DNA from 2 places in the Pseudarthrobacter sp. GQ63 genome. Region 1 is predicted to be linked to the other one. Evidence: predicted binding sites of a transcription regulator. Region 1 holds the regulator's gene; the other holds the start of a gene.

Evidence for each region. Region 1 encodes HrcA, which represses chaperone genes, less so after heat shock. Its sites were predicted from a motif close to TTNGCACTCGNNNNNNNCGAGTGCNAA; they were not measured.
Region 2: groES (co-chaperone GroES) is a predicted target of HrcA. The motif match lies at 4,951-4,977, and genes of this name have one in related genera.

The regions. Positions count from the first base shown of each region.
Region 1 is NZ_JCAXEF010000002.1:310,511-320,329, forward strand. Features, by position in the region: gene AC6CHP_RS05905 (PhoH family protein) at 1-504, opposite strand, end outside; gene AC6CHP_RS05910 (GerMN domain-containing protein) at 874-1,821, shown strand; gene AC6CHP_RS05915 (16S rRNA (uracil(1498)-N(3))-methyltransferase) at 1,849-2,628, opposite strand; gene dnaJ (molecular chaperone DnaJ) at 2,631-3,758, opposite strand; gene hrcA (heat-inducible transcriptional repressor HrcA) at 3,840-4,853, opposite strand; gene AC6CHP_RS05930 (DUF3097 family protein) at 5,030-5,878, shown strand; gene AC6CHP_RS05935 (DUF4870 domain-containing protein) at 6,033-6,452, shown strand; gene hemW (radical SAM family heme chaperone HemW) at 6,635-7,864, opposite strand; gene lepA (translation elongation factor 4) at 7,901-9,754, opposite strand.
Region 2 is NZ_JCAXEF010000001.1:402,060-422,046, forward strand. Features, by position in the region: gene AC6CHP_RS02015 (glycoside hydrolase family 3 N-terminal domain-containing protein) at 22-1,449, shown strand; gene AC6CHP_RS02020 (shikimate 5-dehydrogenase) at 1,557-2,366, shown strand; gene AC6CHP_RS02025 (THUMP-like domain-containing protein) at 2,350-3,621, opposite strand; gene AC6CHP_RS02030 (hypothetical protein) at 3,676-4,047, shown strand; gene AC6CHP_RS02035 (DMT family transporter) at 3,975-4,907, opposite strand; gene groES (co-chaperone GroES) at 5,135-5,428, shown strand; gene groL (chaperonin GroEL) at 5,506-7,116, shown strand; gene AC6CHP_RS02050 (dihydrofolate reductase family protein) at 7,195-7,800, opposite strand; gene AC6CHP_RS02055 (ATP-dependent DNA ligase) at 7,881-9,401, shown strand; gene AC6CHP_RS02060 (LuxR C-terminal-related transcriptional regulator) at 9,509-11,152, shown strand; gene AC6CHP_RS02065 (hypothetical protein) at 11,245-11,625, shown strand; gene AC6CHP_RS02070 (flavin-containing monooxygenase) at 11,622-12,728, shown strand; gene AC6CHP_RS02075 (acyltransferase family protein) at 12,839-14,917, shown strand; gene guaB (IMP dehydrogenase) at 15,151-16,662, shown strand; gene AC6CHP_RS02085 (ABC transporter ATP-binding protein) at 16,680-18,524, shown strand; gene AC6CHP_RS02090 (hypothetical protein) at 18,521-19,126, opposite strand; gene AC6CHP_RS02095 (GuaB3 family IMP dehydrogenase-related protein) at 19,282-19,987, shown strand, end outside.

The sequences.
Region 1 (9,819 bases):
GTATGTCTTGCCTGTGCCTGCCGGACCGATGCCGAAAATCACCGTGTTGGTGTCGATGGAGTCGACGTAGGTCTTCTGGTTCAGCGTCTTCGGGCGGATGGTTTTTCCACGGCTGGACAGGATGTCGTGGGTCAGGACGTCCACGGGGTTCTGCAGGGACTGGGTACGCAAGAGTGCCACAAGCTGCTGCAGCACCGCCGGGCTGATCACCGTACCGCGGGCTACCAGCCCGCGGACCTCGTGGAGGAGGCGCATGATGCGGGGAACGTCGCTGGCAGGCCCAGTGATGGAGAGCTCATTGCCGCGGACATGGAAGTTGACGGCCGGAAACTGTTCCTCGATGTACCGCAGTGCTTCATCGTGGCTGCCCAAGGACTGGACCATCTGGTCGGAGTTGTCGAAAAGGACTACCTCGGTACGGCTGCCGGGGAGGGAATGGGGAAATTCCCCCGCAGCGCCTTCTCCCGTGTTGAGCCGGCGCTTGCCATTCGCTGATTCAGTCATAGTGATGGCCCGCAGGCCCGTGTTCCCCTCAAAGTACCGGACAATTCCCGCTGCTGGCGGCCGGCGACAGTGCACTTGGACGATGGACCGGTTGCGCCTTGACCAGCGATCCCTCCATCTTACGCCAGGACAGCATCAACCTCTGAAAGGGGAAGGGCCGGGACAGCTCGGGAAACACGCGCAGCGCCGCCGGTTCCGCCATTAGGTATCAACTTCATATCGGCCTCATATCGTTCCCGTTGCAGTTCCGTCCGGAGGCCCGTATCCGGCCTTTCCGCTCCGGGCCCTGTGCCATGCTGGAAATCCAGCCACTGCTGGGACCGCCGCTTGGGGAGCGGCCCGCCATTCATGAAAGGACAGGCAACAAACGTGCCGGAATCTGCTGCGCCCCGCAGGGCAGGACGACGTGGCGGCATTGTGCGCCCTGGCGTCCTGGCAGTGATTCTGATGGCGGCTCCGCTCCTGACGGGCTGCCTGGCCGAGCCTGATCCCTCCCCCACCACCGCCCTGGGCTCCGGACCTGCTGCCGCCGGCACGGCGCCTTCCACGAGCGCGCCGCTCGAAACCACGCAGTCGTCCAACAAAGCGCCGGTCTACTGGATCGGCCGGAGCAACAGCAGCATCTTCCTTTACCGGGAATTCAGGGATGTGCCTGAACAGGAAAATCCAGTGACACGGGCCCTGCGGGCCATGATGTCGGACAAACCCCTGGACCCGGATTTCTTCACCCCCTGGCAGAATCCCGGCAAGCTGGCCACGTCCATCTCCGGCAAGGACGTCATCACGGTGGACGTGTCCGAGGACGCCTTCAACAGCAACCTTGACGCCGACATGGCCGGCCGCGCTGTCCAGCAGCTTGTGTATACGGCCACCGCCGCTGCCGCCAGTTCAGGGCTTATCGATTCCGGGCAGCAAATCCGCGTGCGGATCCTTGTGGACGGCCACACGGACTACGTTGCTTTAGGCCATATCCAGCTGGGTGACCTTATGACGAGGGCCGCCGGCATGGTGGCCCCTGTCTGGATCATTGATCCGCAGGAGAACACAGAGGTTGCCGCAGGGAGCGTCAAGATCACCGGCCGCAGCACCCTTTCCGGGGGCAAGCTCCGCTGGCAGATCCTGCGGGCGGAGGAGGACGGCACCAAGGTCCCGTTCCTGACTGGGGAAACGACGGCGGCCGTTGAGCCGGGCCAGGCAGGACTGTTTACGCTTGCCCTCACGCTGCCGGCCGGAGACTACGAGTTGAAGGTGGCCCAGGCCGGTACCGGCGATCAGCCGGACCAGAATGAGGACTCGCGGGCCTTCAACGTCCGGTAGCCTGTCGGTTGGGCCCGGCCGCGACATTCAGGGCGAGGGTGCGGTCCAGCGGCCCAGGACATCGCTGGCAAGCACGACGGCGGCCGGTCCGGCGGTTGATGAGCGCAGGACATGGTGCCCCAGCAGGGCGGTGACGGCGCCCTTTCCGCAGAGCCTGGTGACTTCCCTGGGGCTGATGCCGCCTTCCGGCCCAACGATCAGCAGCACCTCGCGCGGTTCCGTTCCGTCCGCTTCCCGCCAGGATTCCAGTACGGTGCGCAGGGGGCGGACGGCGTCCTCATGGAGGATGACCGCCAGCCCCGCGGCCTCCACGAGGACGGCCAGCGCGGCGGTGTCGACGGCGGGCCGCACCTCGGGGACCCACGCGCGGCGCGCCTGCTTGGCTGCCGCCGTCACCACCGACTGCCACTTCGCGTGGGCTTTCGCGGCGCGGTCGCCCTTCCACCGCACGATGGACCGTTCGGACTGCCAGGGTATGACGGCGTCAATCCCGAGTTCAGTGGCCGTTTCAATGGCGAGTTCATCCCGGTCGCCCTTGGCCAGGGCCTGCACCAGCACCAGCCTCGTGGCCGGCCGCTCCTCAACAGCCACGGAGGCGCACTCCACCTTGAGGCCTGCGGGTGACGCCGCAAGCACCCGTCCGCTCATCCGCGTCCCGGCGCCGTCAACGATGTCGACGGGCTCACCCGGGGCGAGGCGCTTGACCGTGACGGCGTGCCGCGCCTCGGTCCCTTCGAGGACAAAGGCCTGCCCCGCCGTCATGTGGTCGAGGGACCCGGACGGAGTGAAAAAGACAGGGTTGCTCACTGCTACAGGTTACCGAGCCTGTCCCGGAGCTTGGCGAACATGCCGCCGCTGGCTGCAAGCTTGCCCTCGGTGATCTGCTCACCGCGCATCTTGGCCAGCTGCCGCAGGAGCTCTTCCTGGGCGGCATCAAGCTTGGCGGGCGTCTCAACCTGGAGGTGGACCTTGAGGTCGCCGCGGCCGTAACCGCGCAGGTGGGTCACCCCAAGTCCACGAAGAGTGATGATCTCGCCGGACTGGGTCCCGGGCTTGACGTCGATTTCCTGTGGCCCGTCGAACGTTTCCAGGCTCACTTCGGTGCCCAGGGCAGCCGCCGTCATCGGGATGTGCAAGGTGGCGTGGAGATCGTCGCTGTCGCGCACATAAGTGGCGTCGTTGTTCACGCGGATCTCAACGTACAGGTCACCGGAAGGTCCGCCTGCCGGGCCTGCCTCGCCCTGGCCGGAAAGCTGGATCCGTGTTCCGGTGGCTACACCGGCGGGAACCTTGATGGTCAGCGAACGGCGGCTCCGGATGCGTCCCTGGCCGCTGCACTCGTTGCACGGGTCCTTGATGACCGTGCCGAAGCCCTCGCAGGTTCCGCACGGTGCTGCGGTCATGACCTGTCCCAGGATGGAACGGACGGCGCGCTGGACCTGGCCGCTGCCGCCGCAGATGTCGCAGCGCTCAGGATGGCTGCCGGGCTGGCAGCAGGAACCCTCGCAGGTTGGGCACGTGACGGCGGTGTCCACGTCGAGCTTCTTGTTCACACCGAAGACAGCGTCGCGGAGTTCGATCCGGACGCTGATGAGGGCGTCCTGCCCGCGCCGCACGCGGGAGGCCGGGCCGGTAGAACCCCCGGCACCAAAGAAGGTGTCGAAAATATCCTGGAAGGCGAAACCCTGGCCGGCGTATCCGCCGCCGCCGAAGCCGTTGTCCGTCCCGTTTTCGTTGCCCGTGGTGTCGTACACCCGGCGTTTCTGCGGATCCGACAGGACTTCGTAGGCGTGGGTCACTGCCTTGAAGCGGTCCGATGCGTCCTCACCCGGGTTGACGTCCGGGTGCAGGGTGCGTGCCAGCTTGCGGTAGGCCTTCTTGATCTCTTCTCCCGTGGCCTCCGGTGAGACTCCAAGGACGTCGTAGTGGCTGCTCAAAGTTCGTATCTCTTCCTTGTTGTACTGCCTGCAGTTGGACTGCTGGAAATGCTGTGGGTATCCGGTGGCCCGGGCTGGACCTCAGGGGCCCAAAATCCGGGAAAGGTAGCGGGCAACAGCCCTGACGGCGGCCATGGTGGTGGGGTAGTCCATCCGTGTTGGTCCCAGGATGCCGATCTTTGCTGCGCTGTCGGGGCCATAGCCGGTGGCCACAACCGATGCCTCGGCCAGTCCGTCATAGGGAATCTCGCGGCCAATGCTGACAGCCATCCCGCGGTGGTCCTGCGCCATCTCGCTCAGCAGTCGGAGCATGACCACCTGCTCCTCAAGGGCCTCCAGCACCGGGCCGATGCTGAGCGGGAAGTCCACGTTTGACCTCGCCAGGTTGGCGGTGCCCGCCATAACCATGCGTTCCTCGCGGCTGCTCTGCGCCAGGGCTTCCAGGCCGATAGCGAGGGCCTGGGCGGCCTGCCTTTGCCCCGGGGCGGCTGCGGCCACCACGGCGGGCAGGGACTGGGCGAGCTGGCTCAGCGGAGTTCCGGCAAGCGATCCGAGGAACCGGGCCCTGAGGCCCGCCAGGGCGTCGTCCCCCAGGTCCTGGCCGACGTCGATAACGCGCTGCTCCACCTTGCCGCTGTTGGCGATCAAAACCACCAGCACCTTCCGCGGGGCGAGGAGGACGAATTCGATATGCCGAACCAGGGCCCTGCTCAAGTGCGGGTACTGGACCACCGCAACCTGGTTGGTCAGCTGGGACAGTAACCGGACGGTCCGGTCCAGGACATCGTCCAGGTCATCCGATCCTTCCAGGAGGGACTGGATGGCGCGGCGTTCCGCCGGGGAGAGCGGCTTGACGGCTGAGATCTGGTCCACGAAGAGCCGGTATCCCTTGTCCGTGGGGATCCGCCCGGCGCTGGTGTGCGGAGCCGTGATCAGGCCCTCTTCCTCCAGGGCCGCCATGTCATTCCTGATGGTAGCGCTGGACACACCGAGATGATGGCGCTCCACCAGGGCTTTGGACCCCACGGGTTCACGGGAATGGACGTAGTCCTCCACGATGGCACGGAGTACTTCAAGTTTGCGTGGCTCGCTCACACTCCACCTCCATCCAGGGTTTGGGGCGACCGCGCCGCCCGCGCTGCGCCACCCATCGTTTAGCACTCGACATGCCCAAGTGCTAACAGTCTATTATGCCTCTCCCCGTTGCTAGCATTGGTACCGCTCCGGGCGAAATTCCGGACCTGTGATCGAGCGCTAGGCGGAGTGAATCAATGCAGTACCAGAACTGGGGTCCCCAGGACATGTCCGCTCCGTCAAAGGCTGCACTTCCTGAGGTGCATGTTGAACGGGGAATGGTGCTGGAGGATGTCCAGTCCGGCTGGGTGGGCGCGGTGACCCGCGTGGAGAAGTCCGGCGGCATGCACGTAGTGGCCCTGGAGGACAGGCGCGGCAAATCCAGGTCTTTCCGGCTGGGCTTCGGCTTCCTCCTCGAGGGGCAGGCCATAAAGCTGCTCCCGCCGGCGCCGCGCCAGGCGACAGCCGCTGCCGCCGGCAGGACAGCCTCAGGTTCGGTCCGGGTTGCCGGCCAGCGGGCGCAGGTCGCAAAGGCCAGCCGGATCTGGGTGGAGGGAAAGCACGACGCCGAACTGGTGGAAAAGGTCTGGGGAGACGACCTTAGGGTGGAAGGCATCGTCGTCGAACCCCTCCACGGCATCGACGACCTTGCCGCGGCGGTGGCCGAGTTCAGGCCCGGACCAGGCCGGCGCCTGGGAGTTTTGGTGGACCACCTGGTGCCCGACTCCAAGGAATCCCGCATTGCGGACGCCGTCATGGCCTCCCCGGGGGCGGCCGGGAACGTGCTGATCGTAGGCCACCCCTATGTGGACGTCTGGCAGGCGATCCGTCCGGCTGTCCTGGGCATCGAAAAATGGCCCGTGGTGCCGCGCGGGCAGGACTGGAAGACCGGCATCCTCGCCGCGTTCGGCTGGCCCCATGCCACCAAGGAAGACATCGGGCTTGGGTGGCAGAAGCTGCTGGGTGCGGTCCGCACCTACGCGGACCTGGAAGCCTCCCTGCTGGGGAGGGTGGAGGAAGTCATTGACTTCCTGACAGTGCCCTGACAGGCACCCCGTGCCGCTGTGCCTGTGAGCCCCAGGGCAGCTTCCGCGCCTCCAGCCAGTATTCTTGGTACTGCGGAACCTGCGATATTCGCAGCCCGGAGCAACCGATATGCATTCTTAGCCAGCACCATGGCACTTTCAGAAGGAACAGACTGTGGCAGAAAACGCACGCGATCACAGGGACACCCAGGGCGGCCAGGGCCGTTCGGAATACCATGGCGTTCCGGCGAATGCGCTGCCCCTGACAGCCAGCGAAGACCGGCAGTGGGCCACCATGGCCCACTTCGGCGGAATCCTGGGCTGCGTTCCGGCCCTGCTGATCTACCTGATCTTCCGGGACCGGGGCCCTTTCACGGCGCAGGAGTCAAAGGAGGCGCTGAACTTCAGCCTGCCGCCCACCATCGCCGCTGTGGTGGCGAATATCCTGGTGTTCGTTCCGGTGGTCGGCAACATCTTTGCCGTGATTGCCACCCTTATCTGGATTGCCCTGACCTGCTTCTCCGTGGCAGCCGGCATCCATGTCAACAAGGGACAGCCGCACCGCTACCAGTACAACCTTCGCTGGATTAAGTAGTCCCCGCCGGCTCCCAGCACTCGCAAGCTCGTGCCGGGGCCCTCGCCAGCGTGGGCCCACCGCCGGCTCCCAGCACTCGCAAGCTCGTGCCGGGGCCCTCGCCAGCGTGGGCCCACCGCCGGCTCCCAGCACTCGCACCCTGCAGGGGTGGCCCCAGCACGGGCGCCCTGGCCCCGCAACTGCTAGTTGGGCAGGACCCGGCGGACCACTGCGTCAGCCAGCAGCCTGCCCTTCAGCGTGAGGACCAGCTGGCCCGCGAAAGCGGCGGCAGGGTCCACCAGTCCTTCCGCGATCAGCCCGGCGACCTCGTGCCGTCCTGCGGCGCCGAGCGAGGCGATCTCGAGGCCCGAGTGGAGGCGGACCTCGAGCATCACCCGCTCCATATTCCGGGTTTCCGCATTTAGGGTTTCCCTCCCTGCTGCCGGCGACACTCCCTGTGCCAGGCGTCCGGCGTAGGCAGTGGGGTGTTTGACGTTCCACCAGCGGACACCGCCCACGTGAGAGTGCGCCCCCGGTCCGATCCCCCACCAGTCGTCGCCCCGCCAGTAGGCGAGGTTGTGGCGGCAGGCCTGTCCGGACGTGCGGGCCCAGTTACTGACTTCGTACCAGCCCAGGCCTGCCTTGGTGATCAGTTCATCGGCCAGCTCATACTTGTCGGCGTGGTCGTCGTCGTCGATCCCCGGCACTTCACCACGGCGGATCTGGGCGGCGAGCTTGGTCCCGTCCTCAATGATCAGCGCGTAGGCGCTGATGTGGTCCGGCTGGTAGGACAGCGCTGTCTCGAGGGAGTACCGCCAATCGTCCAGGGACTCCCCCGGCGTGCCGTAGATGAGGTCGAGGCTGACGGCCAGGCCGGCGTCCCGGGCCCACTGAACCACCTGCGGCACACGGCTGGGCGTGTGGGTACGGTCCAGGACCTTGAGGACGTGGGGGACGGCGGACTGCATGCCAAACGAAATCCGGGTGAACCCGGCATCTTTCAGGACGGCAAGGGACTCCGGGGTGACGGAGTCCGGGTTCGCCTCCGTGGTGACCTCGGCGCCCGCCTCGATCCCCCACTGGTCGATGGCGCGCCCCAGGATCAGGGCCAGGTCCTCCGCTGGGAGCAGGGTTGGCGTGCCGCCCCCGAAAAACACCGTGCTGAGCGGCCGCGCGGGGAGGCCGGATTCTGCAAGGACGCTGGCTGCCAGGGACACTTCCGAGGCCGCGGTGGCGGCATAGGCATCCTGGGAGGCGCCGCCGCCGAGCTCCGTGGCGGTATAGGTATTGAAGTCGCAGTAGCCGCAGCGGACGGCGCAGAACGGGATGTGTACATATAGCCCGAATGCCCGGTCCGCCGCACCGTCGGCTGCCTGGCCGGGCAGCAGACCGTCCGACGGCGCCGGGTCGCCAAGGGGAAGAACGCTAGGCACTGCAGGGTCCTCCCGCAGTGCCGGCCGCTGTAACCACTACTTCCTGGCCTTGTCCTTGGATTCGTCGGTGGTAAGCGCAGCGATGAAGGCTTCCTGGGGAACCTCGACGCGGCCCACCATCTTCATGCGCTTTTTGCCTTCCTTCTGCTTTTCCAGCAGTTTGCGCTTACGGGAGATGTCACCGCCGTAGCACTTGGCCAGGACGTCCTTGCGGATGGCGCGGATGCTTTCCCGCGCGATGATCCTGGAGCCGATCGCCGCCTGGATGGGCACCTCGAACTGCTGGCGGGGAATGAGCTCACGCAGCTTTGTGGTCATCATGACGCCGTACGCGTAGGCCTTGTCCCGGTGGGTGATGGCGGAGAAGGCATCCACCTGTTCGCCCTGGAGCATAATGTCCACCTTGACAAGGTCGGCCACCTGGTCGCCGTCGGCCTTCCAGTCCAGGGAACCGTAGCCGCGGGTCTTGGACTTCAGGATGTCGAAGAAGTCGAACACGATCTCGGCCAGCGGCAGGCGGTAGCGGATTTCAACCCGGTCCTCAGACAGGTAGTCCATACCGCCCATCACGCCGCGGCGGCTCTGGCAGAGCTCCATGATGGCTCCGACGAATTCGTTCGGGGCCAGGATGGTGGCGGCCACCATGGGCTCGCGGACCTCGGAGATCTTGCCGGAGGGGTATTCGCTGGGGTTGGTCACGTGGACCACCTTCTTGTCCTCCAGCGTGACCTCGTATTCCACGTTGGGAGCGGTGGAGATCAGGTCCAGGTTGTACTCGCGTTCCAGCCGCTCGCGGGTGATTTCAAGGTGGAGCAGGCCCAGGAAGCCAACGCGGAACCCGAAGCCCAGGGCCGCGGACGTTTCGGGCTCATAGACCAGGGCGGCGTCGTTGAGCATCAGCTTCTCCAGCGCATCGCGCAGCACCGGGTAGTCCGTGCCGTCCAGCGGATACAGGCCGGAGAAGACCATGGGCTTGGCATCCGCGTAGCCGGCGAGGGAGTCAGCGGCAGGCTTGGCAAGGTTGGTGACGGTGTCGCCCACCTTGGACAGGCGGACGTCCTTCACACCGGTGATGAGGTAGCCCACTTCGCCCACACCCAGGCCCTTGGAGGGCGTGGGTTCCGGGGAGCTCACCCCGATCTCGAGGAGTTCGTGGGTGGCCCGGGTGGACATCATCTGGATGCGTTCGCGGGGGTGCAGCATGCCGTCCACCACCCGGACGTAGGTGACCACGCCGCGGTAAGTGTCATACACCGAGTCGAAGATCATGGCGCGCGCAGGGGCATTGGCGTCGCCCTGGGGAGCCGGCAGGTCGCGGACGATCTTGTCCAGCAGCGCCTCGACGCCCATGCCGGTCTTGCCCGAAACGCGCAGGACGTCCTCCGGGTCTCCGCCGATCAGGCTGGCCAGCTCCGCCGCGTACTTCTCCGGCTGCGCTGCCGGGAGGTCGATCTTGTTCAGGACGGGGATGATCGTGAGGTTGTTTTCCATCGCCAGGTAGAGGTTGGCGAGGGTCTGGGCCTCGATGCCCTGGGCAGCGTCCACCAGGAGGATCGCCCCTTCACACGCTGCGAGAGAGCGGGAAACCTCATAGGTGAAGTCAACGTGTCCGGGCGTATCGATCATGTTCAGCGCGTAGCTGGTGCCGTCGAGTTCCCACGGCATACGGACCGCCTGGGACTTGATGGTGATGCCGCGTTCGCGCTCGATGTCCATCCGGTCCAGGTACTGGGCCTTCATGTCACGGGACTGGACCACACCGGTGAACTGCAGCATCCGGTCGGCAAGGGTGGACTTACCGTGGTCAATGTGCGCGATGATACAGAAATTCCGAATAATGGCCGGATCTGTCGCGGCGGGCACCGGTGCGGTGCGGGCCATGGGAGACACGCAGGGGTCCTTACTCTTGGCATTCACACGGCCATCGCCTGGGCGCGCCGTGGGCGGCCCGCGGA
Region 2 (19,987 bases), on a different contig from region 1:
GCAGCTGCGGCAGTGGCGGCGATGAGCACCGAGGAGAAGGCCGGCCAGGTCCTCCTTCCCTTCTTCAAGGGCAAGGAGGTGGAGTCCCACGCAGCGGCCATCGAGCGGCTGCACCTCGCCGGGTCCATCATCATGGGCGACAACGTTCCCCTTGACGCCCAGGGCAGGATGGACGTGCACGGCATGGCTGCCATCAACCAGCGGTTGGCTGCCGCCGCCGGGGGACGGCCGTGGCCCGGGATCATCGCGGTGGACCAGGAAGGCGGCCAGGTTGCCCGGCTGGGCCTGCCCCTGACCGAATGGCCCACCCCCATGAGCTACGGCGCAGCCGGCAGCGTGCCGCTGGCCCGGGAAGCGGGGCAGGGCCTGGCCGCGGAACTGGTGCCCCTTGGGTTCAACCTGGATTTCGCACCCGGCACCGACGTCACCATCGGACCCGCCGATCCCACCATTGGCGCCAGGTCCATGTCCGCGGACCCCGACGCTGCCGCCGCGCTCGGCGTGGCGTTCTCGCAGGGAATGCTCGCCGCGGGGGTGCTGCCGGCCGTGAAGCACTTTCCGGGGCACGGCTCCGTGACGGTCGACTCCCACCACAACCTCCCGGCGCAGCCCTCCACGGTGGCGGAGCTCGGCGCCCGCGACTGGAGGCCGTTCCGGGCCGCCATCGACGCCGGATCTCCGATGGTGATGACCGGGCACATTGCGGTCCCGGCGCTGGAACCCGGCGTCCCGGCGTCGCTCTCCGGCCCTGCCTACGCGGCACTGCGGGGGCTCGGGTTCAAGGGGGTGGCGGTGACGGATGCCCTGAACATGGGCGCCGTGACCAAGCAGTACCCCGGCGGCGCCGCCGCGGTGATGGCCCTCGCCGCCGGCGCGGACCTCCTGCTGATGCCCGCCGACGTAGCCCAGGCCCACGCCGCGATCGTCCATGCAGTGTCCTCCGGCGCCCTGCCCCCGGAGCGGCTGGACGAGGCAGCCCGCCGGGTGGCCACCATGATGGCCTGGCACGGCCGGACAGCCGCGGCAGCCGGCGCCCCGGCAGGTAGCGGCGGAGCCCTGTCAGCCCACGTCTCCGCCTCAGCGGTCACCATGCTCTCCGGACCCTGCACCGGCCCGCTGGTTCCCGGCGCGGTACGGGTGCACGGTGGCACGCCGGCTGACAGGGCGCGCTTCGAGGCAGCCGCAGCCAGGGCCGGCCTGGCCTTAGGCTCCGGACCGCTGGTCAGCCTGATCGGCTACGGCGGCCGGGGTGCGGGAGGGGACATTGCCGTGGCACTGGATGCTCCCTGGCCGCTGCGGGACTCGACGGCGCCGGTGAAGGTGGCCCTTTATGGTCGGAGCGACGGCGCCTTCGATGCCCTCGCCGCTGTCCTGGCGGGGAAGGCGGGCGCACCGGGTAAGCTGCCGGCCGCCGTCGGAAACTTCCCGGCGGGAACCGGCTGCCCCTGATCCCAACTAGGTAGCAGCAGATGTCCGTTTGGACCCCTATACCGACATCTGCTGCTACCTGGTTGGGAATCCCGTTTAATGGTCGGGTGCCCATTCTTAATAAAGACATGACCCTCTGCATCTCGCTCTCGGCGCGGCCCAGCAACAACGGGACCCGTTTCCACAACCACCTGTACGAGCAGCTGAACCTCAACTGGATCTACAAGGCGTTCGCCCCCACGAACCTGGAACAGGCCATTGCGGGCGTTCGCGGCCTGGGCATCCGCGGCTGCGCCATCTCCATGCCGTACAAGGAGGATGTGATTGCGCTGGTGGACGAGATGGACCCCTCGGCCAAGGCCATCGACTCCGTCAACACCATTGTGAACACGGACGGGCGCTTGAAGGCGTACAACACCGACTACACCGCGATCGAGCAGCTCCTGGCCACCAATAAGGTGCCCACCAGCTATTCGGTCCTGGTCCAGGGAGCGGGCGGCATGGCCAAGGCCACCGTTGCCGCGCTCCGCGACGCCGGCTTCGCGGATGTCACGGTCATCGCCCGGAACGAGGTTGCCGGGCGTGCGCTCGCGGACCAGTACGGCTTCAGGTGGCAGGAAACGCTCGACGGCGGGACGGCGGACTTGATCATTAACGTGACGCCTATCGGTATGGCAGGCGGTATGTCAGGCGGGGCGGAAGCTGACGCACTCGCCTTCCCGCAGGAGGCCATCGACGCCGCCCAGGTGGTTTTCGACGTCGTGGCGCTGCCGGCCGAAACCCCGCTGATCAAGGCCGCGCGGGCCGCGGGAAAGCCGGTGATCACCGGTGCGGAAGTGGCCACCATCCAGGCTCTTGAACAGTTCGTGCTCTACACCGGCGTGCGGCCCACCGCTGAGCAGGTGCGTGCTGCCGAAGAGTTTATGCGGGCCCAGTAGCAGTTTCTTCGCGGGCAGCGCCCTGCGCCGGCTCCACCACGATGGCCACCCGGTCCTCCCCGATGCGGGTCAGGACCAGGGTGGCTGTTTTGGTTCCGGCTTTCTTGCCGGCTGCGCTCTTTCCCCCGGGGAGGAGCTGCTTGCGGAGCTCCTCGGGCGTGACGGCGGTGCCGCGCTTCTTGATGTCCAGCACACCGATGCCGTTGTCCTTCACCCAGGCCTTGAGCGCCTTGACGTTGTAGGGCATGACCTCCAGGACCTTGTAGGCCCGGGCAAACGGTGTGTCCACCAGTTCGGGCGCGCACACATAGGCGATGTGCTCATCCACCAGGTGTCCGCCAAGCTGCAGCGCGATGTCCGCCACCAGCCCGGCCCGGATCACCGCGCCGTCGGGTTCGTAGAGGTAGCCTTCCACCGGGCCCACCGGAGCCGTGGGGCCGGCGCCGAAGTCTTCTCCGCTGGTCAGCTCAGCCGCCCCCTGGGCGCCGAGCACCAGCGCAGCCCGGCGGACTCCCGGACGGCGCACTGCGTTGAACCACAGCGCCACCTCCGTCACATCCCCGGCCACGGAGACCCACTGCGCTTCGCAGCTTGCCGGAACGGAATCGTGCGGCATGCCCGGCCCCATCTTGACCCCCACGGCCAGGCCGGAGGCCGCCAGGTCCTCAACGAAGGACAAGGGCGGGGAAAAAGCCTCGGGGTCCCAGATCCGCTTGGTGCCCGACGTGGAAGTGACACGGCGCGCCGGGTCCAGCCAGACGCCGTCGACCCCGTCCAGCGGCACTGCCGTGGCGTCCGCATGGACCACGGTGGCGTTGGGGAACGGGATCAGGTTGACGGTGGCGCAGGCTGCCGTGGTCTCGTCCATCTCCACGGCGGTGACGTTGATGTCCATGGAAGCCAGCGCCAGGGAGTCCGCCGCCAGCCCGCAGCCCAGGTCTGCAACGTGGCTGATTCCGGCCTCCGCGAACCGCTGGGCGTGGCGTGCGGCAACGTTGAGCCGGGTTGCCTGTTCCAGTCCGGCCTGGGTGAACAGCATGCTCCGGGCAAACTCGCCGAACTTTGCGGCCGCCCTGGTGCGGAGCCTGGACTGGGTCAGGACGGCGGAGACCAGTTCAGGGGAGTGGCCGGCCTTGCGGAGGGCCGAGTTCAGCTCGAAGGATTTCTCCTCCTGGTAAGGGCCCAGGGACGCCAGAAGCTCCCAGCCTTCCGGGGTGAGCAGTGGTGCAATCTGGTCCTGGGGAGCTTGAGCCATGGGTTCCAGCCTAGTGGAGGAGCGGCATGCCGGCGGGCCGATAGTGTTGAAGCCATGAAAGACAGTGCAGGTACCCCGCAGTCCCGCCAGCACCACCCCGGGGGCCTGGCGCGGTTCGCCCGCCCGGCACTGATTGTCAGCGCCGTGGTTGCCGTGGTGTGCATCGCGCTTCTGGTGATCATTTTCTTCCTGGATGCCTTCAACGCCACCGTCTATTCGGTGGGCGGCAGCAGCATCCAGGACGACACGCAGGAGGCCCAGGACATCCGCGGGCTGTACGCCGGAGCCCGCGCGGGCAGCATCTTCTTCCTGGTTGTATCGCTCATGACGGCCGCGGCTGCCGCGGTGCTGCTTTACCGCGGGCGGAACTCGGCCGGAGAGGGCGACGGCGGAGAGGACGTCGACTTCGAGGACCTGGGCCGCTGAGGTGCTGTGCCGCCGGTACTGGTCAGCAGGACCCCTGAAATAACCAGGATGCCGCCCAGGACCTGGGGGACCGTGATGGGCTGGCCCAGGACGACCGTGATGATGGCGGTAAACACGGCGATGAGGTTGAGGTAGTTCCCGGCGTTTGCAGCGGTGGTGCGTTTGAGCGCCAGGTTCCACAGCAGGTAGGAACCCAGTGAGGGGAAGAGGACGATGTAGGCCAGCGACCAGCCTTCGGAGGCCGTGGCCGGCAGCCCGGCCCCCGTGGCCATTGCAAAGGGGACCAGGACAACAGCCGCCATGGTCACCTGCACGGCGGTGGACGTGATCGCCGGGACGGACAGCCTGCGGGCGGTGATCGTGTAGAAGCCCCACACGGTGATGGCCGCGACGATCAGCAGCTCGCCGGCATTGATCGAGAAGGTCAGCAGCCGCTGCAGGTCGCCTCCGGTAAGGACCAGCAGGACTCCGCAGATGCCCAGCGCAATCCCTGCCCAACCCAGCGGGCGCGGCCTGTCCCGGAGCAGGACCACGGCCAGGACCGTGATCAGGGCAGGGTTCGCAGCAGTCACCAGGGAAGCGTTCAGGGCCGAGGTGTGCCCCAGCGCGCTGTACAGCAGCAGGGTGTAGGCGCTCATGCCCAGGCAGCTCAGGAGCAGGAGCACCGGCCAGTGGCGCAGGACGGCGCGCCAGTCCGGTTTTTCCACCAGCTGCGCCAGGACCAGCAGCGGCACAGCGGCCAGGGCCCACCGCCAGAACGTCAGCTGGAGCGGCTGCATGGTCTGCATGGCAGCCTGGCCCACAACAAAGTTGCCCGCCCAGAAGAGGGTGGCAAGAATCAGGTAAACAGCGGCTCGCACCCGGCAAATCTACACGTCCCCATGTTCCGCCCATGACGAAACTCTGGCACTCGCCTTGACCGAGTGCTAACCCTTGCATACAGTCTGTATTAGCACTCTCCCTAGGAGGGTGCTAATACATGAAGAGCTGCCAGCCAGGCTGCTGCCGGCACCGCGACGACGGTTTGCCAGCCACGGCGGAAAGCTTTCCAGTCCACGAATTTGCTGACGAAGAAGGAGAGGTCCGAGTGTCGGTCTCTATTAAGCCTCTTGAGGATCGTATTGTTGTCCGCCCGCTCGAAGCCGAGCAGACCACGGCTTCCGGCCTGGTGATCCCGGACTCCGCACAGGAGAAGCCGCAGGAAGGCGAAGTTGTTGCAGTAGGCCCCGGCCGCTTCGAAGACGGCAACCGCGTTCCCGTCGACGTAGCCGTTGGCGACGTCGTCATCTACTCCAAGTACGGCGGAACTGAAGTCAAGACCGGCGGCACCGAGTACCTCGTGCTCTCCGCCCGCGACGTCCTGGCGATCGTCGTAAAGTAACTCTCCGGATCCCCGTGCCGCTGGTCATGCTCTTTGCTGGTCAGCTGCGCGGGGTTCTGTCTTGAAAGGACAAAACCATGGCAAAGCAGCTTGCGTTTAACGACGCTGCCCGCCGGTCTCTTGAAGCCGGCATCGATAAGCTCGCCAACACCGTCAAGGTGACGCTCGGCCCCCGCGGCCGCAACGTCGTCCTGGACAAGAAGTGGGGCGCTCCCACCATCACGAACGACGGCGTCACCATCGCCCGCGAAGTGGAACTGGACGACCCCTACGAGAACCTTGGCGCGCAGCTGGCCAAGGAAGTAGCCACCAAGACGAACGATGTTGCCGGTGACGGCACCACCACCGCAACCGTCCTGGCGCAGGCGCTGGTCAAGGAAGGCCTGCGCAACGTAGCGGCAGGCGCCGCCCCCGGCCAGATCAAGCGCGGCATCGAGGTTTCCGTTGAAGCCGTCGCTGCCCGCCTGCTCGAGAACGCCCGCCCCGTTGAAGGCACCCAGGTGGCCAACGTTGCAGCGATTTCCGCCCAGAGCGACGAGGTTGGCGAACTTCTCGCCGAGGCCTTCGGCAAGGTTGGCAAGGATGGTGTGATCACCATCGAGGAATCCTCCACCACGCAGACCGAACTGGTCCTGACCGAGGGCATGCAGTTCGACAAGGGCTACCTGTCCCCGTACTTCGTCACCGACGCGGAACGCCAGGAAGCAGTCCTTGAGGACGCCCTCATCCTGATCAACCAGGGCAAGATCTCCAACATCCAGGAATTCCTGCCGCTGCTTGAGAAGGCGCTGCAGAGCTCCAAGCCGCTCTTCATCATCGCCGAAGACGTTGACGGCGAGGCCCTGTCCACGCTGATCGTCAACCGCATCCGCGGCACCCTGAACGTTGTTGCCGTCAAGGCTCCGGGCTTCGGCGACCGCCGCAAGGCCATGCTGCAGGACATCGCCACCCTCACCGGTGCACAGGTTGTTTCCCCGGAACTGGGCCTGAGCCTGGACACCGTTGGCCTTGAGGTGCTGGGTACCGCCCGCCGCATCACGGTCACCAAGGACAACACCACCATCGTTGACGGCGCAGGTTCGGCCGAAGACGTGGCAGCACGCGTAGCCCAGCTCCGCGCCGAGCTGACCCGCACCGATTCCGACTGGGACCGTGAAAAGCTCCAGGAGCGCCTGGCCAAGCTGGCCGGCGGCATTGGTGTCATCAAGGTTGGCGCCGCCACCGAGGTTGAGCTCAAGGAAAAGAAGCACCGCATCGAGGACGCTGTGTCCTCCACCCGCGCTGCCCTTGAAGAAGGCATCGTTGCCGGCGGTGGTTCGGCCCTGATCCACGCCCTGAAGGCACTGGATGAGGACCCCTCCGTCAAGGCACTCGAAGGCGACGCCGCTGCTGCCGTGGGCATCGTCCGCCGCGCCCTGGTCCAGCCGCTGCGCTGGATCGCCCAGAACGCGGGCTTCGACGGCTACGTTGTGACGTCCAAGGTCGCCGACCTGGAAACCAACAGCGGTTTCAACGCCAAGTCGGGCGAGTATGAGGACCTCATCGCTGCCGGTGTCATCGACCCCGTCAAGGTCACCCGTGCGGCCCTCCGCAACGCGGCCTCCATCGCTGCCCTGGTTCTCACCACCGAGACCCTGGTGGTGGAGAAGCCGGCCGAAGAGGACGAGCACGCAGGCCACAGCCACTAACCCTGCAGTTCCGCACGCAACCGTGCAAACAAAGAACCGGTCCAGCATCCGCTGGACCGGTTTTTTGTGGCTTGGAGACTAGGTTCCTGGCATGTTCTGCGTCTCCACGTCGCCCGCGCGCTCGTAGACCAGTGACACCGCCCCCTTTGGAAAGCTGCGGGCCGGCTCGGCGAGGCGGAACGTGGCGGGAACGGTCCCGGCGTCGAAAAGCCGCTTGCCCTGCCCGAGCGTGACCGGATAGAGCCACAGGTGGAGGCGGTCCAGGACATCTGCCTGAAGGAGTGACCGGATGAGGACGCCGCTGCCGAACATGTGCACCTGGTTGTACTCGTCGCGGAGCCGGCCCGCGGCGGCGGCGTCCGGGAGGACCGTCGTTCCCCCCCCCCACGTCGGATCAGTCAGGGTGCTGGAGACGACGAACTTGGGCACCCGGTTGAGCGTGCCGCCAATGTCATCGGACTGGTGCGGCCAGTAGGCCGCGAAGATGTCATAGGTCTTCCGTCCGAGAAGCAGGGCATCGATGTGGCCGATCCCTGCCTCGATGGCTGCCTCGGCTTCGGCATCGGACACCGGTAACTGCCAGCCGCCCAAGGTAAAACCGCCTTCGGTGTCCTCCTCGCGGCCGCCGGGCCCCTGGTAGACGCCGTCGAGGGTCAGGAACAGGTTCGCGACGATGATTCCCACCCGTCCAGTCTGGGACAGCGCTCCCACGCTGTCCAGCACTCCGGCACTGCCCGGGCAGGCGGGCGTGGCAGACTGATGCCATGCTGCTCGACGAGCTCGTGAAAACTACGGATAAGGTTGCCTCCACCCGTTCCCGGCTCGCGAAGGTGGACGCCCTGGCGGACCTGCTGCGCCGGCTGGAGCCAGGGGAGATCGCCACCACCGTCGGTTTGCTCACCGCCAGGCCGCGCCAGGGCCGGGTGGGGGTGGGCTGGCGCGGCATGTCCGCGGCCATGGGGGAGCCCGCCGCGGAACCCCGCCTTACCGTCGCCGACGTCGACGCGGCTTTGGACCGGCTGCTTGCCGCCGGCGGCGCCGGGTCTGCGGCGGAGCGCGCCGCGACCCTCCGGACGCTCACGGCGGCAGCCACCGAACGGGAGCAGGCTTTCATCGCCGGCGTCTTGCTCGGGGAGCTGCGCACGGGTGCGCTTGAGGGGGTTCTGACGGATGCCGTTGCCCGGGCCTCTGACCGGCCTGTCGACTCCGTGCGCCGCGCCGCGATGCTCTCCGGTGACCTCGGCGAAACAGCCCTGCTGGCCATCACGGGCACGGCAGCCCAGCTCGACGCCGTCGGCCTCGTGGTGGGCCGGCCGGTCCAGCCGATGCTTGCCTCCACCGCGGCCAGCGCCGGCGCCGCGCTTGAGGCGACGGGCGAGGCGTCCGTGGAATACAAGCTCGACGGCGCCCGCATCCAGGTGCACCGCTCCGGCGACGACGTGGGCATCTACACACGCACCCTGGCCGACGTGACCCACCGGCTGCCCGAGGTGGTCGAGGTGGTGCGCGCGCTGCCGGTGCGCAACGTGATCCTGGACGGCGAGACCCTGGCCCTCGACGAAGACGGCGGCCCCCGGCCGTTCCAGGAGACCATGTCCCGGTTCGGGGCGGACGCGGCACGGAGCACGGTGCTGCATCCCTGGTTCTTCGACGTGCTGCACATCGACGGGCGCGACCTCCTGGACGAACCGCTGTCCACGCGCATCGGCGTGCTGGAGCGGATCGCCCCGGAGCACCGGATTCCGGGGGAGATCACGGCGGACCCGGGTGTTGCCGAAAGGGTCTCGCGCGATGCGCTCGCCGCGGGCCACGAGGGCGTGGTGGTGAAGGCGGTGGGATCGGCCTACGCCGCCGGCAGGCGCGGTTCCAACTGGATCAAGGTAAAGCCGGTGCTGACCTACGATCTCGTGGTCCTTGCCTGCGAGTGGGGGTCGGGCCGCCGCACAGGGCTGCTCTCCAACCTGCATCTCGGAGCCTTCGATCCGGCCGGCGAGTTCGGTGAACCCGGCGGCTACGTCATGGTGGGCAAGACCTTCAAGGGCCTCACCGATGCGCTGCTGCGCTGGCAGACGGAGCGGTTCCAGGAGCTTGAGGTCCGGCGCACGGCCGGTACGGTCTGGATGGAACCCGTCACCGTGGTGGAGATCGCCATCGACGGTGTGCAGCAGTCCCCGCGCTACCCCGGTGGGATCGCGCTCCGGTTCGCCCGCGTCAAGCGGTACCGCGAGGACAAAACGGCCGCGGAAGCGGACACCATACAGACGCTGCGCGGACTGCTTCGTTAGCAGTTGTGCCGGTTCGTCTGCGGGCGTACCGTGACGCTTAAGTACCTCAGCGTCCAGCGCGCGGCCGTAGAAGGACAGCTGGACGGGTGGTGTCCGAGGAGGCCGGAGTGTCAACTGAAACGGGCATTGACGAAGGGCGGTCCGCGTTTCGGGAACATCGCTGGACTGACGCTTCCAGGAACTACGCCGACGCGGACAGGCGCGGCGGACTCCCCGCAGCCGACCTTGAGCGGCTGGCAACGGCCGAAATCCTGACCGGCAACACCACAACGGGCCTGGACACCCTCACCCGCGCGCACGAGGAATACCTGATTGTCGGTGACATCACCGGCGCGATGCGGTGCGCGGTGTGGTTGGGTATGCACCTGCTGAACCTTGGCGAAACGGCCAGGAGCGCGGGCTGGTTTGCGCGGGGTAAGACCCTGGTGGATGAGCTTGATGAACCGGGTCCGGTGGCGGGCTTGCTGCTGTTTCCCGTCGCGCTGGGAAAACTCTACGGGGGTGACGCCGCAGGCGCGCTGCAGTTTTTCACCGAAGCGGGCTCTGTCGCGCGGCAGTTCCAGGACAGGGACCTGGCGGCGCTGGCCCTTCTCGGAACCGGACAGGCAACGCTGATGCTGGGGCGTGCGGAGGAGGGCCTGGGGATGTTCGATGAAGTCATGGTGGCCGTTACCGCGGGGGAGCTGTCCCCGGTCCCTTCAGGAATCATCTACTGTGCGGTGATTGGCAACTGCCACCTTGCCTTTGACCTGGAGAGGGCGCTTCAGTGGACGGTGGCGCTGGACCGCTGGTGCAGGGCACGGCCCGACATGGTGGCGTTCAGCGGCCAGTGCCATTCCCACCGCGCCGAGCTCTTCCGGCTGCACGGGGCATGGGCCGAAGCGCTCAAGGCAGCTGCCGCTGCCCAGGGACTTGCCGCCAGGGGTGATCCACAAGCACTTTTCGGCGGTTTCTACCAGCAGGGCGAAGTGGAGCGCCTCGCCGGGAAGCTGGACGCTGCGGAGGAATGCTACCGGCAGGCTGCCCGAAGCGGGTGGGAACCGCAGCCAGGCCTGGCACTCCTCCTGCTGGCCCGCGGAGAGGCGCGGCAGGCGCAGTCGATGATCCGCCGGGCGGCGGGGATTGCGGATGCGGCCACCCGCTGCCATTTGCTGCCGGCGCTGGTGGACATCGAGCTGGCCGCGGGTGATCCCGGGGCGGCGCGGCGGTGCGCGGACGAGCTGGAAACCATTGCCGGGGACCACCCCAAACCCATGCTCCAAGCCGTCGCCGGCCAGGCTGACGGGGCGGTCCGGCTCGCCGAAGGTGATGCCGCCGGCGCCTCGCAATCCCTGCGGCAGGCGTGGAGGCTGTGGCAGAAGCTGGGCGTTCCGTACGAGGCAGCCCGCTGCCGGGCACTGATCGGGCGTACATGCCGCGACCTGGGAGATGAGCCTTCGGCGCTGATGGACTTCGAAGCTGCCCATGCGGAATTCCTGGAGCTGGGGGCAGCGCCCGCCGCCGCCTGGGCGGCCTCCCTGATGCGGGCAGGCGCCGACGAAGGGGCAGGCGCCGCCGGGCCATTGACCCCAAGGGAAAATGAAGTGCTCCGGCTGGTGGCGTCAGGAAAAGGGAACCGCGCCATAGCCGCGGAGCTCTACCTCAGTGAAAAGACCGTGGCGCGCCACATCAGCAATATCTTCCTCAAGCTGGGCCTGTCCTCCAGGGCGGCCGCCACCAGCTACGCCTATGAGCACGGGCTGGCCGGGTAGGCCGCCTGCAGATAAATACCCACGACCCGTCCAGTACGGGTTACATCATTCGGCCGACGCGGAGGGGGAGGCTGCGCCCGTAGCCTCGAAACATGAACCTTCCAGTGCTCGCCGGAACCGTGTCGACGGTGCTCTTTGCCGTCGGTATGCTGCCGATGCTTGTGAAGGCTGCTCGCACCAAGGACCTTGCGTCATACAGCCTGGGCAATTTGGTGCTGAGCAACGTGGCCAACGCGGTGCACTCGATCTACGTTTTCAATCTTCCTGCAGGTCCCATCTGGGTCCTCCACCTGGCCTACGTCCTGGCATCCGCCCTGATGCTGGCATGGTGGCTGCGCTACAGGGAAACGGGGCACGAAACAGCAGCCAGCACCGCAGCGGCCGGCATCACAGCAGAGAGTGCGTCGGCCGGCAGCCCAGCGGGAGGGTTCAGCCTTAAGAATCCACTTGCGATCAAAGGAGCGCGGCCATGAGCAACAACAATCGGGCCGGCATGCTGGACGCCATCATCATCGGCGGCGGACAGGCCGGACTTGCCATGGGTTATTTCATGAAAGGCCAGAAACGGAAGTTCCTGATTTTGGATGCGTGCCAAAGAACCGGCGATTCCTGGCGGCAGCGGTGGGACTCGCTCCGGGTGTTCACGCCCGCCAAGTACGACGGCCTGCCCGGCGCACTGTTCCCGGCGGACCGGCTGTCCTTCCCCACCAAGGATCAAGTGGCGGATTACCTCGAATGGTATGCCGCGGAATTTGAACTGCCGGTAAGCCACGGCATCCGCGTGGAGCACCTCTGGCGGGAGGGGGACCACTACGTGGCCACCGCCAACGGCCGCCGGTGGGAAGCGCGCAACGTTGTGGTGGCCACAGGCTCCACACAGACGCCCGAGGTGCCAGGCTTTGCAGGTGAACTGGCCCCTTCCATCAGGCAAGTGCATTCCAGCCAGTACCGGAACCCGCAGCAGCTCCAGGAAGGTCCGGTCCTGGTTGTGGGGCTGGGGAACTCGGGAGCGGAGATCGGCCTCGAAGTTTCCGGGACCCGGCCGGCGCTGGTGGCCGGCAAGCCCACGGGTGAGATTCCGGTGAAGCACGGGAAAGCGGCGGCACGTTACGCGTTCCCGGTGGTGCGCTTCCTTGGCCTGTACGTGTTGACGCTTGGTTCACCGATTGGCCGGAAAATGGCGCCGGCGATGAAAGCGCACGCCGAACCGCTGATCAGGACGAAGACGAGGGACCTCGAGGCCGCCGGCGTGCACGTCGTGCCGAGGGTCACCGGGGTGGCCGACGGGATGCCTGTGCTGGCGGACGGGACCCGCCTCGAAGTCGCCAATGTGGTCTGGTGCACCGGATTCCGGGAGGACTTCAGCTGGATCGATCCGGCCCTGCTCGACGGCGGCGCAATGCCCCGGCAGTGGCGTGGTGTGGCTCTGGATTCTCCAGGCCTGTTCTTCCTGGGGCAGCGGTTCCTGTACGCGGAAGTATCGGACACCCTTCCGGGCCTCGGCCGCGACGCGCGTTACCTGGCGGCCAGGATTCCGGCCCCCGCCGTTCACGGATCCGCGGTGGCCGCCGCCTGAGCCGCGCCGGCTTCGCCACCTGTACCGGGCCGTGATGCCCGTTACCTTTCCCGGAAAATCCGCCATGCCTCGGTAGAATTGATGTTTTGTCCATCGCTGGAAGGTCTTTTGTGTCGATAGCGAGAACCGCGGCTGCCTCGCGCCCGGTGCCCGAAGCAGCCGCCAAAAGCCGGAAGCCGACCTTCCGGCCGGAGGTCCAGGGGCTCCGTGCGCTCGCCGTGCTGATGGTGGTGGCCTACCACGTCTGGCTGGGCAGGGTGTCCGGGGGAGTGGACATCTTCCTGCTCATCTCCGCGTTCCTGCTGACCCTGTCCTTTGTCCGGAAAGCCGAGGCAGGGCGGCCTTTCGGGCTCCTTGGGCACTGGTTGCACCTGTTCAAGCGGCTGCTGCCCGCCGCCGTCGTGGTCATCCTGGGAGTCCTCGCCGGAACGTGGCTGATCCTGCCCCAGAGCCGCTGGCCGCAGGTGCTGGACCAGGCCTGGGCATCCCTGCTGTACAGCCAGAACTGGCTGCTCGCGGACACTGCCGTTGACTACTATGCCCAGGACCACGCCGGAGCCAGCCCGCTCCAGCACTTCTGGTCGCTGTCCATCCAAGGCCAGGTGTTCATCCTCTGGCCCCTCATCTTTGCCGGCACCGCCGGACTGCTGTTGCTGCTGCACCGGATCCCCGCGCTCACCCGGGTCACCTACCGCGGGCTGCTGGCCCTGGTCTTCGGCACAGTCTTCGCCGTGTCCCTCGCCTACTCCGTGGAGCAGACCGCCGGCAACCAGGCGTACGCCTACTTCGACACCCGGACGCGGCTCTGGGAGTTCGCGCTGGGCTCGCTCCTGGCGCTGGCCCTGCCCTACGTCAAACCGGCCCGGGCGCTCCGTGTGGTCCTGGGCTGGGCAGGCCTGGCGGCCATGGTTTCCTGCGGCCTGCTGCTCACGGTGGACCGCTCGTTCCCCGGCTTCGTGGCGCTGTGGCCCACCCTGGCGGCCGCCGCCATCATCGTCGCGGGACAATCCGGCAGCCGCTTCGGCGTGGACAGGTTCCTCAGCAGCAAGCCCCTGGTGGCGCTGGGAGACAATTCCTACGCCCTGTACCTCTGGCACTGGCCGGTCCTGGTGCTTGCGCTTGCCGCCACCGGCGTGGAGGCACCCAACCTGGTCCAGGGCCTGGGCATCGTGGGCGCCTCCATCGTGCTTGCCGTCCTCACCACGCGCTTCGTTGAAAAGCCGCTGCGCGACTGGCACTGGCCGCAGCGCCGGGCCTGGCGCACCGCCGTCGTTATCGCTGCCTGCGGTGCGCTGTTGGCCGGACCCGTGGCCGTCTGGCAGACCACGCTCACCGCAGAGGAAAGCGCGACGGCGGCCCAGCCGAGGGAGCTCACGCCAGGGGCCGCCGCGCTCAACCCGGAGAACGCCGCCGTGCCCGCCCCGGAGGCCAGGATCATCCCCGGCCCCTCGGCGCTGGACAACGACTGGGCTGGAATCCACGCGCCCTGCACCGGTGCCAACGCCACCAGCAACCCCATCCTCGAAGGATGCAGGCAGGAGGTTCCGGACGGTGAGGTAACCAAGCGCATCGTGGTCCTGGGCGACTCCCACTCCCAGCAGTACCTGGGTGCGCTGGCGCCGATTGCCGCCGCGCGGGGCTGGGAACTGGTGACGCTGCTGATGCCGGCGTGCCGCTTCGGGGCGGAGTCCCTGGAACGGAATGCGGAGTGCAACGCCTACAACCAGGCCAGCGCCGCCTACGTCCTGGAACATCAGCCGGACGCAGTGTTCACGGTGGCGTCGCTGACCCACGAGGAAGCCCCGTTCGAGACCGAGGTCCCGGGTTACCTGGAAGGGGTGCAGCCGTTCGCGGAGGCCGGGATCGAGGTCATCGGCATCCGGGACAACCCGCGCTTTACGTTCAACATGCCGGAATGCATCCAGCGCAACGGCCCGGACGCGCCGGAGTGCAGTGTGTCCCTGGAGGAATCCCTGGTGGAACCGTCCCCGCTGGAAAGCTACCGGGGCAAACTGGACGGACTGCACCTGATGGATCTCAGCGACTTCATCTGCGCGCGGGGCATCTGTCCCGGGGTGGTGGGCAACGTCTACGTCTACAAGGACGACAACCACCTCACGCGGACCTACGTGGAAAGCATGATCCCCATGTTCGAGCAGCGGCTGCTGGCCGCCACAGGCTGGAGCTGACTGTTCCCCAGCATCTGCGGGGCAGGGTGGGGAGTGCGGTTGCTCACATTCCACGCGTGGAATAGGGGGATGGGCGCTGAGGTTCTAATATTTACTCAATACTTTCCGGCCTCCGGGTCCCCGCCTGCCGCGGCGGTCCTGGAACATTTCCTGCACAGGCCAGTCCCGTAATGACGGGCTGGTCATCGGCTGCAACCCCTACCCGTCCAGCAACCAAGGTAAGAGGCGCACTCATGACCGAGCCCGAACACAACCCCTTTGGCTTCATTGGCCTGACCTACGACGACGTCCTGCTCCTGCCCGGACACACCGAGGTCATCCCGTCGGAGGCTGACACGTCCTCGCGGATTTCCAAGCGGATTTCGGTTCACACGCCGCTGCTGTCCGCGGCCATGGACACTGTCACCGAATCACGGATGGCCATCGCCATGGCACGCCAGGGCGGCCTGGGCGTCATCCACCGCAACCTGTCCATCCAGGACCAGGCGGACCAGGTGGACCGGGTAAAGCGCAGCGAGTCAGGGATGATCACCAACCCGCTGACCATCGGCCCGCAGGCCACGCTTGCTGAGCTGGACGAGATCTGCTCGCAGTACCGTGTCTCCGGCCTGCCCGTGGTGGACGAGGACATGCGCCTGCTCGGCATCGTCACCAACCGCGACACCCGCTTTGTCCCCGAGTCCGACTTCCCGTTGCGGCTGGTCAGCGACGTCATGACCAAAATGCCGCTGGTCACCGGGCACGTGGGGATCAGCCGCGAGGAAGCCTCGCACAAGCTGGCCACCAACAAGATCGAGAAGCTTCCCCTGGTGGATGAGCAGGGCCGGCTCAAGGGCCTGATCACCACCAAGGACTTCACCAAGGCCGAGCAGTACCCGCTGGCCACCAAGGACGACGAAGGCCGTCTCCGCGTGGGCGCAGCCATCGGCTTCTTCGGGGACGGCTGGGAGCGCGCCATGGCACTGGTGGACGCCGGGGTCGATGCCCTGTTCGTGGACACCGCCAACGGCCACTCGCAGGGCGTGCTGGACATGATCCGACGCCTCAAGTCCGATCCCGTGGCGGCGCACGTGGACGTCATCGGCGGCCAGGCCGCCACCCGCGAAGGCGCCCAGGCCCTGATCGACGCCGGCGCCGACGGCATCAAGGTGGGCGTGGGACCGGGCTCCATCTGCACCACCCGTGTGGTGGCCGGTGTGGGCGTCCCGCAGATCACCGCCATCTACGAATCCGCCAAGGCAGCCATTCCCGCCGGCGTGCCGCTGATTGCCGACGGCGGCCTGCAGTACTCCGGCGACATCGGAAAGGCCCTCGTTGCCGGCGCCGACACCGTGATGCTCGGCTCCCTGCTGGCCGGCTGCGACGAGTCCCCGGGCGAGCTGATCTTCGTCAACGGCAAGCAGTTCAAGTCCTACCGTGGCATGGGCTCCCTGGGCGCCATGCAGTCCCGCGGCAAGAACACCTCCTACTCGAAGGACCGGTACTTCCAGGCCGACGTCTCCGGCGATGACAAGCTCATTCCCGAAGGCATCGAGGGACGTGTGGCCTACCGCGGTCCGCTGTCCTCGGTGGCCTACCAGCTGGTGGGCGGCCTGCGCCAGACCATGTTCTACACCGGCGCGCCCACCGTGGCCGAGCTGAAGGCCCGCGGCAAGTTCGTCCGGATCACCCCGGCCGGCCTGAAGGAATCGCACCCGCACGATATCCAGATGACCGTCGAAGCGCCGAACTACGGTTCCCGCTGACAACGCCTCCTGAACGGGTGAACACCCCGACGAAGGGCCAGCCGCCACGGCGGCTGGCCCTTCGTCCGTATGCCCGGGCCGTAGCCCAGGTGCTGAGGGTCAGTTTCCGGGCCTCGCCTGGCGCCGTGGTCATGAAGGTGCTCGGCTCGCTGATCTCGGCCGTGCTTCCTCTGGTCACCACCTACTTCGCCGCCCTGACCACCACGGCGCTGGCCGCTGCCTATGCTGGTGACGCCGAGGCCGGCCAGCGGGCGATCGTCTACGTCATCATCACCGCCGCCCTGGGGCTCTTCTGGGGCGCGTTCAGCAGCGTGGACCGCTACATCCAGCAGCTGATGAGCTTCAAGGTGGGGGCCATCGTGGGGGACCAGATGTACGAGCGGTTCCTGGGCCTGGAATTCTGGCGGTACGACGACAAAAAAACCGTAGACCTCTACGACCGCGCCAAGCGGTTCTCCGACTCCTACGCCCGCGTCCTGGACCGCATCGCCGCCATCTTCACCCAGCTCGTGTCGGTGATCCTCGCCGTCGGCGCCCTGCTGCTGGTGAGCTGGTGGATTGCCGTGATCGTCCTTGTCGCCATCGTCCCCAGCGTCTACCTGCAGTTCAAACTTTCGCGGGAACAGATCGCCCACTGGAACACCCAGGTGGACTCACGCCGGCAGCGCCGCATGATCGAGACCAACCTCCTCCGCCCGCAGCACATCGCCGAGATGCGGCTGTACGGGATTGTGGGCTACCTGATGGATTTCAGGTCCCGGCTGCGGGACGCGGACGAGCGCCGGCGGCTGGACTACCAGAAGCGGTACATCCCCAAGCAGCTCGCCGCCGATGCGCTCCAGTACGGCGCTGAAGTGGTGTCCCTGGTCTGGGTGGTGGGACAGATCATCGCCCGCGCGCAGCCTGTGGGCCAGTTCCTCTACGTGCAGCAGATTGTCAGCAGGGCGCTGTCCACGGCGAACAACCTGGTGTCCTCCCTCAGCTCCATCGACGAGGACCTGGCGAACCTCAAGGACTACGAGCTGTTCATGGCCATGCCCGTGCATTCGGAGCACGCCCCGCCGCTGCTGCAGGCACCGAAGACCGTGGAGCTGAAGGACATCCGCTTCACCTACACGGGCAGCGACATCGAGGTGATCCGCGGGATCAGCCTGACCATCCGCGAGGGCCAGCACATCGCCATCGTGGGGGAGAACGGCGCCGGAAAGTCCACGCTGATCAGGATCCTGGCAGGGCTCTACCGCCCGGATTCCGGGCAGGTGCTGCTGGACGGCGTGGACCTCGCCGCCGTCGACGTCACCTCGTGGCACCGGCACCTCGCGGTGCTGAGCCAGGAATTCCTCAAGTACGAGTTCGCCACGGCCGCGGAGAACATCTACTTCGGGGACGTCGACTCGCCCCGCGACGACGCCCGCATCCGCAAGGCTGCAGCGGATGCCGAGGCGCTGGACTTCATCAACAAGCTGCCCAACGGCCTGGACAACCATGTCAGCAACTGGATGGAGGACCCGCGCGGGCGTAAGGGCAGCGGACTCTCGGGCGGGCAGTGGCAGCGTCTGGCCATGGCCCGGAACTTCTACCGGGATGCCTCGTTCATGGTGATGGACGAGCCAACCTCGGCCATCGACGCCCTGGCCGAGCACCGGATCTTCACCCGCCTCTTCGCTGACCGCAGCAGCACCATCATCGCCATCAGCCACCGGCTCGCCACCATCGAGAAGGCGGACACCGTGTTCATGCTGGAGGACGGCAGGATCGTGGAGCAGGGGACGCACAAGGAACTCGTCGCGCTTCGCGGCCGCTACTTCAGGATGTTCGAATCCCAGCTCACGGGAGCAAGCCCGGAAACAGGCGGAGTCTAGGACTCCGCCACCGTTGTGCGGACCCGCGCAATGCCCGGACGCGGCGGGACACTGCTGAACCCGAACGTCACCGCGGGGCGGACCGGCGCCAGCGCGCCGGCGTCAATGCCGTTCCAGCTCACGACGGCGGCTGTGATGGTGTGCAGGTCGCTCACCCCGTAATACTCCCGCCGGCCGCTGCCCGCGGTGCCGGAGGTCCGGGAGCCGCTGCTGAGGATCCCGGCGACAGGACTGATGGCGTGCAGCCAGCCGGGGTGCACGGCAAGGCGCCGGGGGACTGCCCGCAGCATCCTGCCCAGGAGGGCCCGCCCGCCGAGGCGTGCGCTGATCGCCAGGGGACCGGCGTCGACCTCCAGCGTCCCGTGGCCCAGCCGCGCCGACAGGTCCACCTCCGTGACGTCGTCGAACGTGTACGTGGCGGCGATGAAGTCCGCCACCTCCGGGCTGGGGGCCAGGAGCTGCCGGTGGCCGGAGGGCTGCTGGACCATCACGTCCGCAAAGGGCCCGAAGGGCGACTCCTGCCAGATGCCCACCACGGCGCGAAGGCCGGAGGCCGTGCCTATGCCGGCAATGTGGCCGTCGAATACCCACCGTGAACCCATAAGGCAACTGTAGCCAACAGGGCTCCGGCCGGTGCCTGCAGGCCGCGGTGGCGGGATCGCAGGCCGCCCACGGCGTTCAGGGCGGCTCGTAGCCTGCGCTGCCGGCCCGTCCGGCACAGACAAGGACATCACGGCCGCTGGGATAACCTAGAGCAGTGACTTACGAGATCGAGATCGGCCGTGGCAAGCGTGGGCGTCGTGCCTACTCCCTGGATGACATTGCAATCGTCCCTAACCGTCGTACCCGCGACCCCAAGGACGTCTCCGTCTCCTGGCAGATTGACGCCTACAAGTTCGACATGCCCGTCATTGCGGCGCCCATGGACTCGGCCATGTCCCCGCAGACCGCCATTGCACTGGGCAGGCTCGGCGGCCTCGGCGTCCTGGACCTTGAAGGCCTGTGGACCCGGTACGAGGACCCGCAGCCCATCCTGGACGAGATCGGCGCGCTGGAGGATGAAACCAACAGCCCGGCCGTGACCGGACGGATGCAGGAACTGTACAAGGCGCCCATCCAGCCTGAGCTGATCACATCCCGCCTGGCGGAAATCCGCGAGGCCGGCGTGACGGTGGCGGGATCCCTGACCCCGCAGCGCACCCAGGAGCACTACAAGACCGTGGTGGCCGCCGGCGTCGACATCTTTGTCATCCGTGGCACCACCGTGTCCGCCGAGCATGTCTCCAAGGACCACGAACCCCTGAACCTCAAGCAGTTCATCTACGAGCTGGATGTTCCCGTGATCGTGGGCGGCGCGGCCGGCTACACGCCCGCGCTGCACCTCATGCGCACCGGTGCCGCCGGCGTGCTGGTGGGCTTCGGCGGGGGCGCCACCACCACCACCCGCCGGGCCCTGGGCATCC